2 regions of the Weissella sp. ESL1156 genome follow, and region 2 is predicted to be linked to the other one. Evidence: riboswitches for the same ligand, from Rfam matches in the RefSeq annotation. Region 2 holds a riboswitch; the other holds the start of a gene.
What was found. Region 2 has a riboswitch for thiamine pyrophosphate ahead of thiD (bifunctional hydroxymethylpyrimidine kinase/phosphomethylpyrimidine kinase). Riboswitches for the same ligand answer to the same signal wherever they lie in the genome.
Positions count from the first base shown of each region.

Region 1: another riboswitch for thiamine pyrophosphate. It lies ahead of ACSKY2_RS00595 (ECF transporter S component); the one in region 2 lies ahead of thiD (bifunctional hydroxymethylpyrimidine kinase/phosphomethylpyrimidine kinase).

Region 1 covers NZ_CP196372.1:99,556-107,981, forward strand. The annotation lists gene ACSKY2_RS00575 (hypothetical protein) at 1-353, shown strand, start outside; gene ACSKY2_RS00580 (CPBP family intramembrane glutamic endopeptidase) at 769-1,569, shown strand; gene ACSKY2_RS00585 (energy-coupling factor transporter transmembrane component T family protein) at 1,718-2,386, opposite strand; gene ACSKY2_RS00590 (ATP-binding cassette domain-containing protein) at 2,379-3,794, opposite strand; gene ACSKY2_RS00595 (ECF transporter S component) at 3,798-4,361, opposite strand; TPP riboswitch at 4,481-4,572, opposite strand; gene ACSKY2_RS00600 (ribose-phosphate diphosphokinase) at 4,745-5,716, shown strand; gene ACSKY2_RS00605 (aldo/keto reductase) at 5,756-6,742, shown strand; gene rbsK (ribokinase) at 6,845-7,768, shown strand; gene ACSKY2_RS00615 (DUF1456 family protein) at 7,771-8,256, shown strand; gene ACSKY2_RS00620 (PadR family transcriptional regulator) at 8,423-8,426, shown strand, end outside.
Region 2 covers NZ_CP196372.1:415,753-424,178, reverse strand. The annotation lists gene ACSKY2_RS02120 (ABC transporter permease) at 1-455, shown strand, start outside; gene trmB (tRNA (guanosine(46)-N7)-methyltransferase TrmB) at 439-1,101, shown strand; gene ACSKY2_RS02110 (DUF2507 domain-containing protein) at 1,189-1,614, opposite strand; gene ACSKY2_RS02105 (ADP-ribosylglycohydrolase family protein) at 1,722-2,627, shown strand; gene ACSKY2_RS02100 (AEC family transporter) at 2,701-3,651, shown strand; gene ACSKY2_RS02095 (hypothetical protein) at 3,768-3,917, shown strand; gene ACSKY2_RS02090 (Sapep family Mn(2+)-dependent dipeptidase) at 4,103-5,521, shown strand; TPP riboswitch at 5,616-5,713, shown strand; gene thiD (bifunctional hydroxymethylpyrimidine kinase/phosphomethylpyrimidine kinase) at 5,786-6,604, shown strand; gene ACSKY2_RS02080 (TenA family protein) at 6,601-7,221, shown strand; gene ACSKY2_RS02075 (MTH1187 family thiamine-binding protein) at 7,275-7,574, shown strand; gene ACSKY2_RS02070 (MFS transporter) at 7,858-8,426, shown strand, end outside.

The DNA.
Region 1 (8,426 bases), 320 kb from region 2:
CTGCTGATATGATTTTACCGATTGGGTTAACTGATTTAAGACATGTTGTCCATTTAACAAAATGGGTGCACGAGAATCATGTTGTCTACCATTTGGTTGCAGGGTTACCAGCACTAGAACAAAAAGTAGATAATTTACGAAATGCAGGTGTTTTTGAGAACCGTGGGCCCGTTTTGCTACACCGAAATGAAATTGATTCACAGGCATTATTGTTATTTGTACAGGATTTAATTCAAGACTATTTTGGGATTGAAACAACAAAATTACATTTGTCACAAGCTGCCTTTGGTCAAGCAAGAGCTGATCAAGCAAAATCAGGTAATCAAGTGTTGATAGCAGATTTTGAAAACTAATAAATACACAATAAATGTAAGTGAGGCAAAAGGCTTCAGTCTTTTAGAACACGTTTAAGGGCATGGCGTTAATCTACCAATTTCAAATTAATAGATTGACGTCCTTTTTAGCTAGTTATAACGACTGATGTCTCAGCCAATTTTTTAAGTGGTTTCTTAAAAATAGAAGAGATTATTTGCATGCCAAGTAAAAGCACCCACTTGCTTTCACTACTGAAGCATGTTATAAATTAATGGTATTTAAATAATGAAAACCCATTAGGTAGTCCGTTGATTAGTTTTCTTCTGGTAAGTTGGCATCCAGTTTATTACCTATTAAGTAGTCAAACTGAGAAACAAATGCTGATTTCGTTAAATCATGGCTATCAATGACGATGATTAAGCAAAATATACGTATAATTTGAGGTTATCTTGTATGAATTTAAAAAAATTTGGTATGACACTAGGCACGATGTGGGGAGCTTATGCACTCTATAAAGTGATTACATTAATTTTATTGTATTCGTTTCAAGGATTAGAAGGTAAAGCCTACTATGAATTTATTTACTTTGGGATTGTTATCACGATTACATTCATTTTATTGAAGTTATCAAAAAAATTATTTCATCAAACAATTCGCTTTAAGTCGAAACTTGTTTATATCAAACGTCATTGGTCAATTTTTATTGTGCCACTGTTTATATATGGTGTCGATGCGATGGCCACTCTTCCTGATATAATCAATCATTCGATATATATCATGATTGTTTCGATTCTTAGTGCATTAGGAGCAGCTATATTTGAAGAAATTAGAGACAGAGGGGTTGGCCTGAGTGGTTTTAGTGAGGCATTGCCTGCTAATAAATGGCAACCAATGTTAATTGCATTAATAACATCATTGAGTTTTTCATTAACACATTATTTCAATTTGATGTTACCCAACGCACCCAGCTTGGATGCAACGAATCAGCAAGTAGTCTATACATTCTTCTTGGGTATGGTTTCAATGGTGTTGTATATGCGAACAGGGAGTATCTTGTACAGTATACTGATTCATTTTCTTAATAATTTTTCATTGTGGACACCGTCAGCTGATTTATCACAAGCTGGTTCTTGGAGTTCTATGTTAATACTCTATGCATTGATTCCGGCAATCTATGTTTTGTGGTGTCTTCGTCCTAAAAAAATCAAAGATAATACTATTTTGTTAAATCAATCAAATCGTTTGGAACGATAATTTTAAAAAGTATCTTAATAAAAGGCTTAACCAGAATCTTATAGCTGTGATGATATGTAACTCTGAGATTGACAATGACAATAAATGATTACAACAAAAAATGACAACTATCAGAAAATGATAGCTGTCATTTTTTGTTGTCTATAAATTACCAAGGCTTAATAAAAATAGCAACTAGTAGATAAGCCAAAATTAATAGAAAGGCTAACCCCCATTCCCATTTTGGCAAATGTTCTTTGACGGTTTGCGTTCTTGGGAAGCCTTCTGAAAAACCATGTGATGTCATTGCAATGGCAAGATCATCTGACCAATGTAAAGCACTTAAAATGGCTTTAAAATAAAGCTGTGGTTGCCATAGATGATAGGTTACACCACGTAGAGCACCAGCATAACGAATAATTTGTACTTGTCGACGAACACGTGGTACTAAATTAAAAGCGGCTAACAAACCATAGGTGAAAGTGTTGGATAGCTTCAAATGTTGATTCAAACTAAATAGCAAGTCTTTAACGTGCACAGTTAGTGTTAGCGCGGCACCTAGTAGTAAGTATGCATACAAACGTGTTGCATAAACGATAGCTAAATGATGTGTGTCTCCGGTACCAAAGGCAATAAATGACCACCAAGTTCCAAAAGCAACAGGAATTGAAATGATGAGCATCATTAGGACAATTTTTAAATTAGGTCGCTGGGATAATAAGTATATGAGACTAATCATAGCAACGAAAGCGTTCAAGGTTACTGAACGGACGAATGAGGTTTCTAAACCAATCCCCAACATGATAACTAATAAAATTGTTGGATTTAATTTATACATTTGGTGCCTCCCCAACAAGTTGTAGTGTTTGGTTCTGGAAGATTAGTTCATAATCAATAAATTCATCTAAGCCAGCACGTTGGTGAGAAATCATCAAAACACTTTGTTGCGTCTGTTGGACACAGCCACTGATGCAAGTCATGACCGTGTGTACTGATTCAATGTCCAAACCGGCTAAGGGTTCGTCCAATAATAAGACAGGTTGGCCCATGATAAGCATACTAAGCACTTGGAGTTTCTTCTGCTGGCCGCCAGATAGTTGGTACACGACATGATCTGTTAAATGATCTAAATGTAAATCAACTAATGTTTGTGCAATGCGATCATTTGTCCAATAATCTGAAGTTAAGCTATGCTGTTGAGATAGTTGGATTTCTTCGGCAACAGTCATTGTCACAAATTGGTCAGTAGCTGACTGAAAAATTAAAGCAACTTTCTTAGCCCAATTTTTCAAATGAACTTTGGCCGTATCTATTTGATTCCAAGCGACTTGACCTTGATATTTGATTTGATGACTAAGTGCTTTGAAAAGGGTTGATTTACCGATACCGTTGGCCCCCGATAGTAAACCAATTTGCCCAGTGGGGAGTACGAACTGACTATTTTTAAGTAAGATTCGTTCTGTGCCAACAGTTAATGTTAGTGCTTGCCAGCTTAGTTGGCCATCTGAATTTGGTATCCCATAAAAGGGCTTTTGAACTGGTAGATCAGCCAACTGATTCAATGATTGTTGATGTAGCGATCCCGTTTCAGTATCAATGGCATATAAATGATCGACTAGTGATTGATAGCCTGATAAGTCATGGTCAGAAATAATAATCGTTTTGTGATGTTCTAACTGCATTTTCTTTAAATCAGTTAGTAAATCTAAGCGAGCATTTGGATCAACGCTTGCAAATGGTTCATCGAGTAAGATAATGTCGCTATCCATTGCTAAAATAATTGCAAGCGCAACACGTTGTTTTTCACCACCTGATAGAGTCAGTAGATTTTGATCAGCAATTTGTTCTAAATGAAGTGCAGTGATTGCAAAATGAACACGTTGCGTAATGACTTCACTTGGTAATTGCAAATTTTCTAGGGCGAACACTAACTGTAAGCGGGCGGTTCGCATAGCAAATTGACGGTCTGGATTTTGAAAAAGCATTGCAATACGTTTTGCACGTTCAAACGGTACAATTGGTTGAATTGGTTCATTGTTCAGTAATACTTGGCCACCAGTTATCACACCTCCAAATTTTGGATAGAGACCAGCCATTGACTTTAACAAGGTTGATTTGCCTGATCCTGAAGGACCAATCAATAAGTTAAAGGATGCTTCTTCAGGTATCCAACTAATATTATTCAAAACATTGGGTTGACCAGTTTGGTAAGCAAAACTTAAGTTATCAACTTCTAATTTTGTCATAGCTTAATGTTTTATAATACCAGACTTGGCAACTAATTTTTTGATGTAATAGACCAAGACGCCACCAAAGAAACCAGCAGAAATGAGGCGAATGACAAATAAAGTAATCATCATACTTGGTTTATAGTCTGCATACCCACTGTTAAACATGTCCCAAATAAAGGTGACTATTGTGGTTGTTAAAACGGATAAACTTAAGCCTAATTTTCCCCAATTTTTGTAACCAGTAGCGGCGAAACCAATTTCAGTACCGAAGCCTTGCACAAAACCCGAGATTAACGTACCTGCTCCCCAACTTGAGAATAATAGCATCTCTACTGCAGCAGCTAATAATTCACCTAATATTGAGCTACCAACTTTTTGCAAAATAGCACCTGCTAATGGACCAGCCATCAACCAAACACCTAATGTTAAGTCATTTGCATAAGGTTTTAATGGGGTTGCAGCTAAGGCATAATAGGCTGCACTCCAAACTTCAAAAATAACACCAAAGAAAATAGCGATAATGGCTAAGAAAATGACGTCACGTAATGACCACTTAACCTTTGATTCATTAACTGTTTGCATAATAATTGCAAACCTCCTTAAAAATATAATGTTATCGAATCGCCGAAGCTTTGGTAACAAAAAAGCCCCAATACCATGTGTGTGACTCACTCACTGGTACTGGGGCTTGTTTACTGTCATGGTAAACAAACCAAGCTCCCTAGCAAAATTACTTTGCTCAGGTTCTATGGGTATTTTCTCAGCCAGCTCTATGGCACCCCAGCTTGTTTGATTCTCCTTTAAGTATAGTGTTAGTCAGGCAGATTTGCAAATTTCTACTCATCATACTAGCAAATCATGAAAATGATTTCATAATAGGAACAGATCAGCTATACCGTAATGACATAACTTTTGTTAAAATAGAAGTGATAACGAGTGGCGATTAGAAATGGAGGAACTCATTCGTGGAATCTCAAATAAAGCTGTTAGGATTAACTGCTAATCATGATTTGGCAAAAGCAGTGGCTGAAGAGTTGCATATACCTTTAACGCAATTGGATATTAAACGTTTTGCTGATGGTGAAATATACGAACGTATTTTAGAGAGTATTCGTGGGGATGATGTTTATGTGATTGCGCCAATTGCTGAAGAAGTTAATGACGCTTTTATGGAAATGATGATTATTGTTGATGCATTGCGACGTGCATCAGCCGAGCAAATAACATTAGTTATTCCGTACATGGGTTATGCTCGTCAAGATCGCAAGGCAAAAGCTCGCGAACCAATCACCGCCAAGATGGTTTCTTCATTAATAGAAATGAATGGTGTTGATCGTGTTGTATCAATGGACTTACATGCCGATCAATTGCAGGGGTTCTTTGATATTCCAGTGGATCATTTGCAAGCAGCACCACTATTAACAGACTATTTCTATAGTCGTAAATTGTTGGATGATATTGTTGTTGTGTCACCAGATCATACTGGTGCAGGTCGTGCTCGAAAATTTGCAGATTTACTTGGTGCACCTTGGGGTATCGTCAATGATAATGTTGCAATGACAACGCCAGAATCAGAAGATGCTATTGTTGGTGATGTGAAAGGACGTCGTGCCATCATTGTTGATGATATTGTTGATACAGGTTATCGAGTGCAAATGACTGCAAAAGCGCTATTGGCAAATGGTGCGACTGAAGTTTATGTTGCAGCAACACATGCCGTTCTTTCAGGACAAGCAGCTGAAAAATTAGCAGCGGATAGCCATATTGAGCGTTGCATTTTTACGGATACTTTACAGATACCTGAAGAAAAGCAAAGTTCAAAGTTTACGACGTTATCTGTTGCACCATTATTTGCAGAAGCAATTCAACGCATTCACGATGACAAACAATTAGATGTCTTATTACGTTCAAATAATAAGCCAGAAATTAGTTTGTGAATTTAAAATAAAAGCAAAGAGATTGAGAGGAGTATTGTGATGGTCTATGCAGCAGCTGATAATCGGTATGATATCATGCCATATCGACGTGTTTCAGATTCAGGGTTAATTTTACCAGCATTATCTTTTGGTTTATGGCGTAATTTGGGTGACCAAAAACCATTAGCAAATTCAAGAGAAGTGATGTTAAAAGCTTTTGATAATGGTATTTTTTCATTTGATAATGCTTCTAATTATGGTCCAGCAGATGGTACAGCTGAAGAAACATTTGGGGCAGTTTATCAAAAGGATTTACGACCTTATCGTAATGAGTTGATTATTACAACGAAGGCTGGTTATCATATGTGGCCAGGACCACTGGGCCAATTTTCAGGTAAGAAAACGTTAATGGCCGCTTTGGAGCTGTCATTACAACGAATGCATTTGGATTATGTTGACATTTTTTATGCTCATCGTTGGGATCCAAATACGAATTTACGTGAAACAGCTGAAGCATTAGACCTAATGGTGCGCCAAGGTAAAGCATTATATGTTGGTGTATCAAATTATACGACAGAACAAGTCGCTGAGATCAGTAAGATTTTTGATGAATTACATACGCCATTTATTGGTAATCAAATGTCATATAATATGTTCAACCGTGAAGCTGAAGAGACAAATATGTTAGCAACATTAGACCAACATCATGCTGGTTTGATTGCATACGGTCCATTAGCCGAAGGATTGTTGACTGACCGTTATTTAGATGGTATCCCAGCAGACATGCCGTTGCACCGAACAAACGCTTTTATTCAGAAAGATCCAGAAGGAGCAGTTGCTAAGTTAAACGCATTGAACAAGATTGCTGCTGATCGTGGTCAAACATTGGCACAATTAGCAATGGCTTGGTTGTTACGCGATAAGCGGGTGCCTTCAATTGTGATAGGTGCATCTTCAGTTGAACATCTACTTGACAATGTCAAAGTAGCAGATAATATGGCTATTTCTGATGAAGAATTAGCAAAAATTGATGACATTTTAAAGTAATAAAAACTTGTTGGATAAAAATTGTTTATTTTCGGCATTGTCAGAATGATGGAAATAAACAATTTTTTTATGAATAGATATTGACTAGAAAGGAAACAGCTAATGGCAAGAAAAGTGACGGTATTAGGATCATTAAATTCTGATACGATTTTACATATTGACCATTTACCAATGCAAGGTGAAACGATGGCAATGTCTGATGCGTCCACTGCTCCAGGTGGAAAGGGTGCGAATCAAGCAGTTGCAGCTCAGCGATTAGGTAGTCAAGTACATTTTATTGGTGCCGTAGGTCAGGACCAAAATGGTCAATTATTATTAAATGCATTGACGACAGATGGTGTTGATACAATGCACATTGCACAATTACCAGACGTTGGGACAGGTGCGGCTTATATCTTGTTAGAAAGTGATTCACACAATACAATTTTAATTTTGGGTGGTGCGAATCAACGGCTAAATGAAACGAATGTTGATGAAGCAAAAACGGTCATTCAATCATCAGAGGTGCTCATTGCGCAATTTGAAACGCCAATTATTGCCACGTTAGAAGCTTTTAAAATAGCAAAGGTAGCGAATGTGATGACTATTTTAAATCCAGCACCTGGACGGCATGATATACCAGAAGAATTATTGTCTTTAACTGACTTAATTACACCAAATGAAACAGAAGCAGAAATTATTACTGGTATCCCAGTAACTGATGATTTATCGATGGTCAGTGCATCAAATAAATTACAAGCATTGGGTGCAAAAAACGTGATCATTACGCTGGGAGAACGTGGGGCTTATTATCAAATGGGTGATGGACGTAGTGGATTTGAGCCTGCTTTTAAAGTCAAAGCAGTCGATACAACTGCTGCTGGAGATACATTTATTGGCGCATTAGCGACGCGATTATTACCTGACATGACAAATATTGTTGACAGTGTTCGTTTTGCTAGTGCAGCGTCAGCATTAACCGTTCAAGGAGCTGGCGCTCAGCCATCAATTCCAACCCTTGCAAAAATGAAAGAAGTTTGGCATTAGTGATGCACAATAATGATATTATTCGTCGATTACAATATATTTTAAATATTAACAGTAAAGACATGACGACTATCTTCCAATTAGGTGGTTTAACTTTAAGTAAACAGGCTTTTCAAGAAATGATGGTCAAGTCAGAGCAAAACAGCCCACGTGATGCACAACTATCAAGGCATGATCTAGAAAAATTTATGAATGGTTTAATTATTTCACAACGTGGTCATAAAAAAAATTCTGATGGCTCGATAGCAGCACCAGATTATAGTATGCAACGTGATAATGACATTAATAATGTTGTGATTAAGAAATTGAAAATTGCAATGTCATACACAACGGATGATTTACTAGCTTTTTGGCAAGCTGCTGACTTTAAAGTCAGTAAAGGAGAAGTGGGAGCGATGTTACGCAGAAAATCGCACCCAAAATATTTAGTGGCTGGCGATCAATTTATGCGTAAATTATTGATTGGTATGGCAAATACACGACGTTAATTTCATAATAGCCAATATTCTAGGTATGTTGGTTAAAAAGCTGCCACGGCAATTAGCCGTGGCAGCTTTTTATACAGAAATGATGCAGTGTCCTTGACATATCATTATACGTTGTATAGTATAACGATATATGAAGTATAACACGAACAAGTGAAGGAGAATAGCCATGA
Region 2 (8,426 bases):
AACAACAAAATGGCATGACAAAATTATTTGTGACTGCATTTATTAGACAAACACAATATTTAAAACTTTGGTTACGGTTAACAATTATTGGCGGTTTTGCAGCTTGGTTAACTTCAGGATGGTTACAAACCATCTTGTTATTAATTTTATTCTATTTATTGGTCTTACAACTGTTACCACTTAATGATGTCCATCAACACATTGTTTTTAACTTTTTATATCCAATAACCTCTTTAGAGCGCGTGCGAGCTTTTCAGCAAGCCGTATTGCCTTGGTTGATTATGACTGAACTCTTTTGGATACTAGTTTCATTTATTGCTCATCCAAGTATTAACTTATTAATGCAAAATATAATATGTCTTGTCGTAGTTGGGGGCTTTTTGGTATTCTGGTATACGAAACAAAAAATTAACAAAAACACACAAAGGAGAAAGACTCGTGCGTTTAAGAAATAAAAAATGGGCACAACCTTGGCTAGAAAAGCATACTGATCTTGTCATTAATCAAGAACGTGCTGTCTCATTAAAGGGACATTGGCAAGAAATTTTTGACAAGAAACAACCATTACAAATTGAAATTGGCACTGGCAAAGGGCAATTCATTATTGGCATGGCGAAAAAATATCCCGATATTAATTTTATTGGAATGGAAATACAAGAAGCTGCAGTTGCAGTTGCAGGTAGAAAAGCAGCAGAAGATGATGCATCATTACCAAACTTAAAATTTATTTATGGTGACGGTGCAGGTGTAGACACGTACTTTGATAAGGGGGAAATTAGTAAGTTATTTCTAAATTTCTCAGATCCATGGCCCAAAAATCGTCATGAATCTCGTCGTTTAACTTATCAATCATTTTTAAAGAGTTATCAAGAGGTGCTACCAGAAGGTGGGAAAATAGAATTTAAAACAGATAATCGTGGTTTATTTGAATATTCATTATGCTCTTTTGCTAATTTTGGCATTCATTTTGAACCAACGGGTATTTCATTAAATTTACACGAAGATACTGAAAAAATGATTGATAACGTCGAAACTGAGTATGAGCAAAAATTTGCTTCACAAGGATATCCAATCTACAAATTTACAGGTTCATTTAATTAATAATCCAATACATCGTAAAAAGAGCATGCCATAACTACTAGTCAATTCAGCCTAATATTTATGACACGCTCTTTTTTTAATGATGATCTAACTTGGTAGGTTAACTGGTTCTTCCGTCATGACTGTAAATGTGACCGTTGTTTTATCACTTGTCCACTGTGCTTCTGCACCACATTGTGCCAGTTGTTGCACTTGTTGTGCCAAAAAGCCAGCTTCTAACGAGAAACTTGCATCAACATTATCAGTCAATCTTTTTTCAATAACAGGACCATTTAATAGCCATGTTTGCTCTGCAGATTTTTGTGTCATCTGTGTTAGATAACCAAAACCGGCTGACATAAAAAAGTTTTGAATTTCATTAATACCTTTTAACCCATATTGCGTTGCTAATGATTTACCAGCCCAATAAGTAATCTCAGATAGATCATTTTGTAATAATTCTGGTAATAAATGATCTCTTAGTAATTCTAATGAAAAAATATCAAATTCCTCGTCTTGTATTGATTCCATCATGATTTACTCCTTTAAATGTTCACAAATAATTATAATGTATTCAAGTGTAATTTGCCAACAGTTTACATGAGTGTTACAATTAGATTCTTGAAAGGATGGAGTTTTACATGGTTTTACCGTATAGTCCACTAAATAACAGTACGCTAGGTTTGGTTACTGGTGATTTAATAGCACGGCGGCAAGTCGATGGTCAACAGACATCATGGAGTGGGGACTCCGCCTTAACATTAGCAACAATTAGTAGTTTGTCATATGGTTATAATCTAACTGACATGATGTCACGTTATCTGAGTTGGTATCAGTATGGTACCTATACTGGTCATTCTGAAAAGCCCACCACTGTTGGTGACACAACTACTTTTGCTTTAAATAAATATGAACGTACTAATGACCCATTTAATTCTGGTGGTCGCGAAATTTCTGACAATGGTAATGGGGCATTGATGCATATTACACCTGTTGTTTTATATTTGAGAGCAAAATATGGTGAAGATTTTGTGGCACATGATCCTGCCATGCTGGTACTACACCAAATTACAGGATTAACTCATAATCATCCCCAATCATTAATTGCAAGTGGTATCTACGCAATGTTAGTGAACAATCTTTTGCAAAACATTCCGCTAGTTGAAGCAGTTGATCAAGCTGTCAGCAGTTCTTACGAATACTATGCTCAACATCAAATATTCGCACAATATTTATCAGCTTTCCAAGGACTAAATAAACCTGATTTAAAAAGTGAGTCGATTGATTCACTACATACTTCAGGATATGTTGTTGACACACTGGAAGCGACAATATGGGTCATATTGAATAGTGAAAGTTTTAATGAAGCAATTTCGCTAGCAAAAACATTACCTGGTGAATCTAACCGGATAATGTCTCTAGTAGGTGCAGTCGCAGGCATTTTATATCATCAAGAGATATTTGATCATGATCACTTAAATGAAGAAGAACTTGAATTAGTAATGGATACGTTAAAGGTAGCTAATCAGAGTCATAATTTTAATTAATATCATTGATGAAGATGGCAATATGTCATCTTTTTTATTTAATTTTTTATAGAAAGAAGGAATAACGGGTTACATGGATGCCTTATCTCACAGTATTACTGGTGTTTTAATGATTTTAGGCTTAGTTGCCATTGGATTTGTTTTAATAAAAGGAAATGTTTTTGATGATTCTGATGGTCGGATTAGTAAATTTTTATCTGGCTTTATCACAAAAGTAGCGATGCCAGCTTATTTAATCGTTCATATTCCGCAAGATTTTACACCCAAAACACTTTTATCAATGGGAACAAATTTATTATTTCCAATCGCAAGTATGATGCTTTTATTGGCGCTTTCTTTTATTATTGCGCGATTAATTCACGTTGATCCAAAGCATAAAGGCCTTTTTCAATCATTGTTATTTAATTCCAACACAATCACCGTTGGTTTACCAGTAAACATGGCATTATTTGGTACAAAAAGTTTACCGTATATTCTCATTTACTATATGGCTAATACCACAGTTTTTTGGACAATTGGTGTTTATATGATTTCTATTGATGGTAATCATAATAATAAACATTTTAATTTACGACAAACACTATCTGGTATCTTAAACCCACCAATGATTGCCTTAATTGTGTCATTACTATTTGTCTTTTTAAATGTTAAATTACCTGCATTTTTAGTAACCGATTTAACAGAATTGGGTGACACCAACGTGCCATTAGCTTTAGTATTTATTGGTTTTGCCATTGCTAAAACGCCTAAAAAAGATTTACTACCAAATAAAGAAACCATCACTCTATCGCTTAGTCGATTTGTCTTAGCACCATTAACAATGGCACTTATCTTGATGCCTTTTGATTTGCCACTATTGTTAAAACAAGTATTTATTATTCAGGCCGCTATGCCTGCTATGACGAACGCTGCAGTTATGGCATTACAATTTAAAGCTGATTATAAATTTGCATCCATTAGTATTACACAAACGACATTGTTAATGTTAGTCGTTATTCCAATTTTAATGGTAATTATTAGTTAACGATTAATAAAAATCCGACTTGCATTCTAATCATTATTTGTATTATGGTGAAGATAGATGAATGAAATATTTATTCATCAAAACAAGAATACAGAAAAGATTAAGGAGGCAATATAATGATTTTATTTGGCACAAAGGCATGGGCAAAGCAGACATTGAAGGCTGCCGGAATTAATCAGATTCCTGTTGCAAAACGACCAACTCGTCTTGCAAATGCAACAACAACTGCTCTTTACCAAGCTATTTTCAGTCATAATCTCGTTTAAAATTTATTAAAAATATAAGATACGGAGATGAATGTATCTCAAAAAAAGTTGGACTACTGTTATTATTCAGTAAGTTCAACTTTTTTGGTTATTTATACTAAATAAAATAAAAATATTGCATATTATTTCATTTATTGTTAATATAATGGCAACATGATGAAGATTTGTTTGGAGGATTGCAATAAATGAACGAAATAGATACGACAATATACCAAGATGCATGGTTAAATGATTTAATTGGCTTATTAAAAATTCCCTCAGTGCGTGACGATACAAACGCTACGATGACTGCACCTTATGGACCGGGTCCAAAAGCAGCTCTTGATTTTATGATGTCGTTAGCACAACGTGATGGCTTTGAAAAAATTGGTACAGTTGGCAATCGTGCTGGCTATATTTATATCGGTCCGGAAAATGACAAGCAACCAATTGGCGTCATTGTACACGTAGATGTTGTCCCCGTTAATGATATTGATCAATGGGAAACAGAACCGTTTGTACCAACCATTAAAGCAGATCATCATATCTATGCACGTGGTGCTGACGATATGAAATCTGCTGTTATGCTAACTTACTATGCAATTAAAGCAATACAAGATGCACATTTACCTTTAAAGCATCAAATTCGTTTTATTATCGGGACTGATGAAGAAAGTGAATGGGCTGATATGCATCAATATTTTGCTGAAGAAGGGCAATTACAATATGGTTTCTCACCTGATGGCTCTGCTCATCTTTCTTATGGTGAGAAAGGTATTAGTCAACTAGATCTATATTTTGATGCAACTAACGATGCAGATGCACCGCTAAAATTATTATCATTTCACAGTGGTTCAGCAACAAATGTTCTACCAGGGTCTGCAACAGCAATACTAACAGGTCTATCAACGACTGAAGTTAAGCCATCATTTCAAAAATACTGCGATAGCCACAAAGTTTCTGGTTCACTAACTGAACATGACAATAACATCATATTAAAGTTACAAGGGATTGCAACACACGCCGCACGACCAGAAACTGGGAAAAATGCTGCGACATACTTAGCTAATTTTCTAAAAGACTACCCATTTAGTGGACAAGCTGCAAAATTTTTAGCATTTATTGGTGAAAAGTTACATCAAGATCCTTATGGTGAACATTCGGGTTATGGTAAAACCGAGCCAAAACTTGGTAAAACAAGTCAAAATATTGGCATAACTGACTTTGTTCGTGGTGAGACAGGTCATATTAATCTAAACTTCCGCTATTCATTAGCTTTTGACGAGCAGCAAACGATTGATCAAATTATCCAAGACGAACCATGGTTAACTAATATTGTTCGTGATCCGGCTGGACTTGTGCCACACTACGTCGATCCAGAGGATAAGTTAGTGACATTATTGGCCAATGCTTATCAATCAGTAACTGGACAATTGCCTGAAGCCGGTGTTAACGGCGGAGCATCATTTGGACGTTTAATGTCTAATGGTGTTGGCTTTGGTGTTTTACCAACTAATGAACCATCAACGGCTCATGCTGCAAATGAATCTTTTGATTTAGACTTATATGAGAATGGACTGAATATTTTAATCACCGAAATTTTAGCACTAGCCAATAACTTATAAAACAAACTATTTTGCCATTAGCCATCTAAAGTTTAAAGCATAATGAAAGCGTTGACTTGTCCTATGTTAAGTGCAATAATCATGTTGTAATTAAATAATTTACTAGGGGAGCTTTATGCTGAGATGTTTTTAAAACAGACCCTTTGAACCTGTTTAGTTAAGACTAACGAAGGAAAGTAATGGTAAACTTGCATTTTCAAGCACAAATAACCAGGATTTCCTGATTATTTGTGCTTTTTAGTTACCACATATTTGGGAGGAATCATGATAGAAGTACCACAGGTCATTACAATTGCGACAACAGATGCCAGTGGAGGGGCAGGCATTAATGCTGATTTAAAAACATTCCATAATCAACAAGTTTATGCTGCAACAATTGTTGTTGGTTTAACTGCGCAAAATACGTATGGCGTTCAAGGGCAGTATACAATTCCATCAACGTTTATTTTAGAAGAATTTAAAAGCATTGCGGATGACTTAGATATTAAAGCCGCTAAAACGGGCGCTTTACTAGATGCTAATCGTGTCCATGCAGTTGCTCAAGGTTGGCAAAAAAACAATTTTGGTAAATTAGTTGTTGATCCAGTTATGGTTGCAAAAGGGGGCGCACATTTATTGAGTGATGAAGCCATTGACACTTTAAAAGCTGAATTAATACCCCTTGCATTCCTAATTACGCCTAACTTACCGGAAGCAGAAGTCCTAGTCAAAAAAACTTTAGTCACTGATAATGATGTCATAGAAGCGGCAATTAAATTACAAAAAATGGGTGCACAAAATGTCTTGATTAAGGGCGGTCATCGCCCAAATTCACAAAATGAATATGTCGATTATATACTATATGCTGATGGTACGTCAGAATGGTTAACAATGCCAGGAATTAAAACAAATCGAACTCATGGAACCGGAGACACACTGTCTGCCTTTATTACTGCCAACTTAGCTAAAGGGTACGCATTAAAGGATATTATGCCAAAAGCAAAGCAATTTACTTATGAAGCCATTCGCCAGACAATCAATGTTGGTCATGGACATGGTCCCTTAAATCATTGGGTAGATGTTCAAATGGAGGAAAAGAAATGATTTTTCATAATTATTTATTGGAACAATCAAGTGATATTCGAAAAAATATTTATCAAACATCATTTGTACAGGGAATCGCTTCAGATAATTTGCCACAAACTCAAAGAGATTATTATGTTGCCCAAGATACCTATTACACAAATTATTTTGGACAATTATTTGATTTAGCAACAAAAAAACTAACCGTATCACAACAGGCGGCTCAACCACAGTCATCGGATGAAGAATTAGCTCATGAAGCCTTGTTAGCTAGTCCAGCAAGTTTGGATATTCTACCTGATGTACATAACTTAGCATATCTCGATCATATGGAACAAGCCATTAAACGTGGTGATGCAACAAATGCAATGTTGGCGCTATTACCTTGTACAGAGTCTTATCATTTGATTGGTCAACAATTCATCAACACGACAAAAAATAATACGTATTTACCTTGGTTATCTTATTATACTAGTCCTGACTATACTGCATTCACGCACTGGAGTTGGCAAGTTATTGACCAACAAGTCCCAAATTGGCAGACGTTATCAACAAAACAACAACAAACCTATTTAGAGACGTATTTAACATCTTATCAATATGAATTATCTTTTTGGGAACAGGCAGCGAAACATTAATCATTATTGAATGATATACTATAAGTGTCTATAAATAAGAGGAGGACAAATAAATGAACACATTAATTTCAGTTGCAATTGCACCATTTGGTGTAGGAGATGAGTTAAGTAGTTACGTTAACGACATTATTGGGGTCATTGAAGAATCTGGTCTAACATACAAAACAACAGCCATGGGAACCGAAATTGAGGGGGAGTGGTCTGACGTTATGGGAACAGTGCAAAAAGCAATTCAAACACTAACAGATCAGGGAATCCGTGCCTATGTTTCATTGAATGCAGATATTCGTCCTGGACACACAAACACGATTGAAACAAAGTTACAGAAGTTAAGTCATAAACTAGAAGGTTAATTTATTTAAACTTGAGAGTCACTAATCTGAAATAGTTAGATTAGTGACTTTTTTGAAATATTATCAAAAATTCAAATCGCGTTAATGCACTTTTTGTATTGTATATGAAATTATAAATCAACGTGAAATCATTTTTTAAAATTGTTTTTATAGACAAATCCCGCAAATAGGACTATATTTATTTTTGCAAGCGTTTTCAAAACCGTTTGCAATGTACTGCTCTTGTGCAATTAGGTGTGGGAACTTTTACGCATGGAGTATTTTTAATACACCCATTTTGAAGATGTTTCATCAATTAGTCATTGATCCATCCACTGGTAAAACAGCATCTGTACAGCCTCATTTGGGATCTATTTCATTGATTTTTTCAATTGGCGCTTTAGCCTTATCATTATCAACAATCTTTGTTGGTAGTTTAGTTAAAAAGTTTGGTGTGCGTGAAGTGACGATAACTACTGGCATTTTATTTGGTGTTTCGGTCTTTATTGCTTCACGTGTTCATTCATCTAACCAATTATGGTTATATTATATTTCAGCAGGTGTTATGCTTGGGGCAGCTGATGGTATCGCTTATATGGTAACTCTTTCAAATGCCATTAAGTGGTTTCCTGAAAAAACTGGGTTAATTTCCGGTATTTCTGTTGCTTTTTATGGTTTAGGTTCATTTGTTTTTAAATATATTGATTCCGCTATTTTAGGTAATAATATTGTTCATAATCTTCCATATGCTTTAATGGGTTGGGGATTTTTATCAATGATCCTTATTGTCGGCGGTGCGATGTTTATCCATGATGCCCCTGAAGTAAAAGAGGCTACTACTGTGGATGATGGTATGCATCATGAATTTACAAC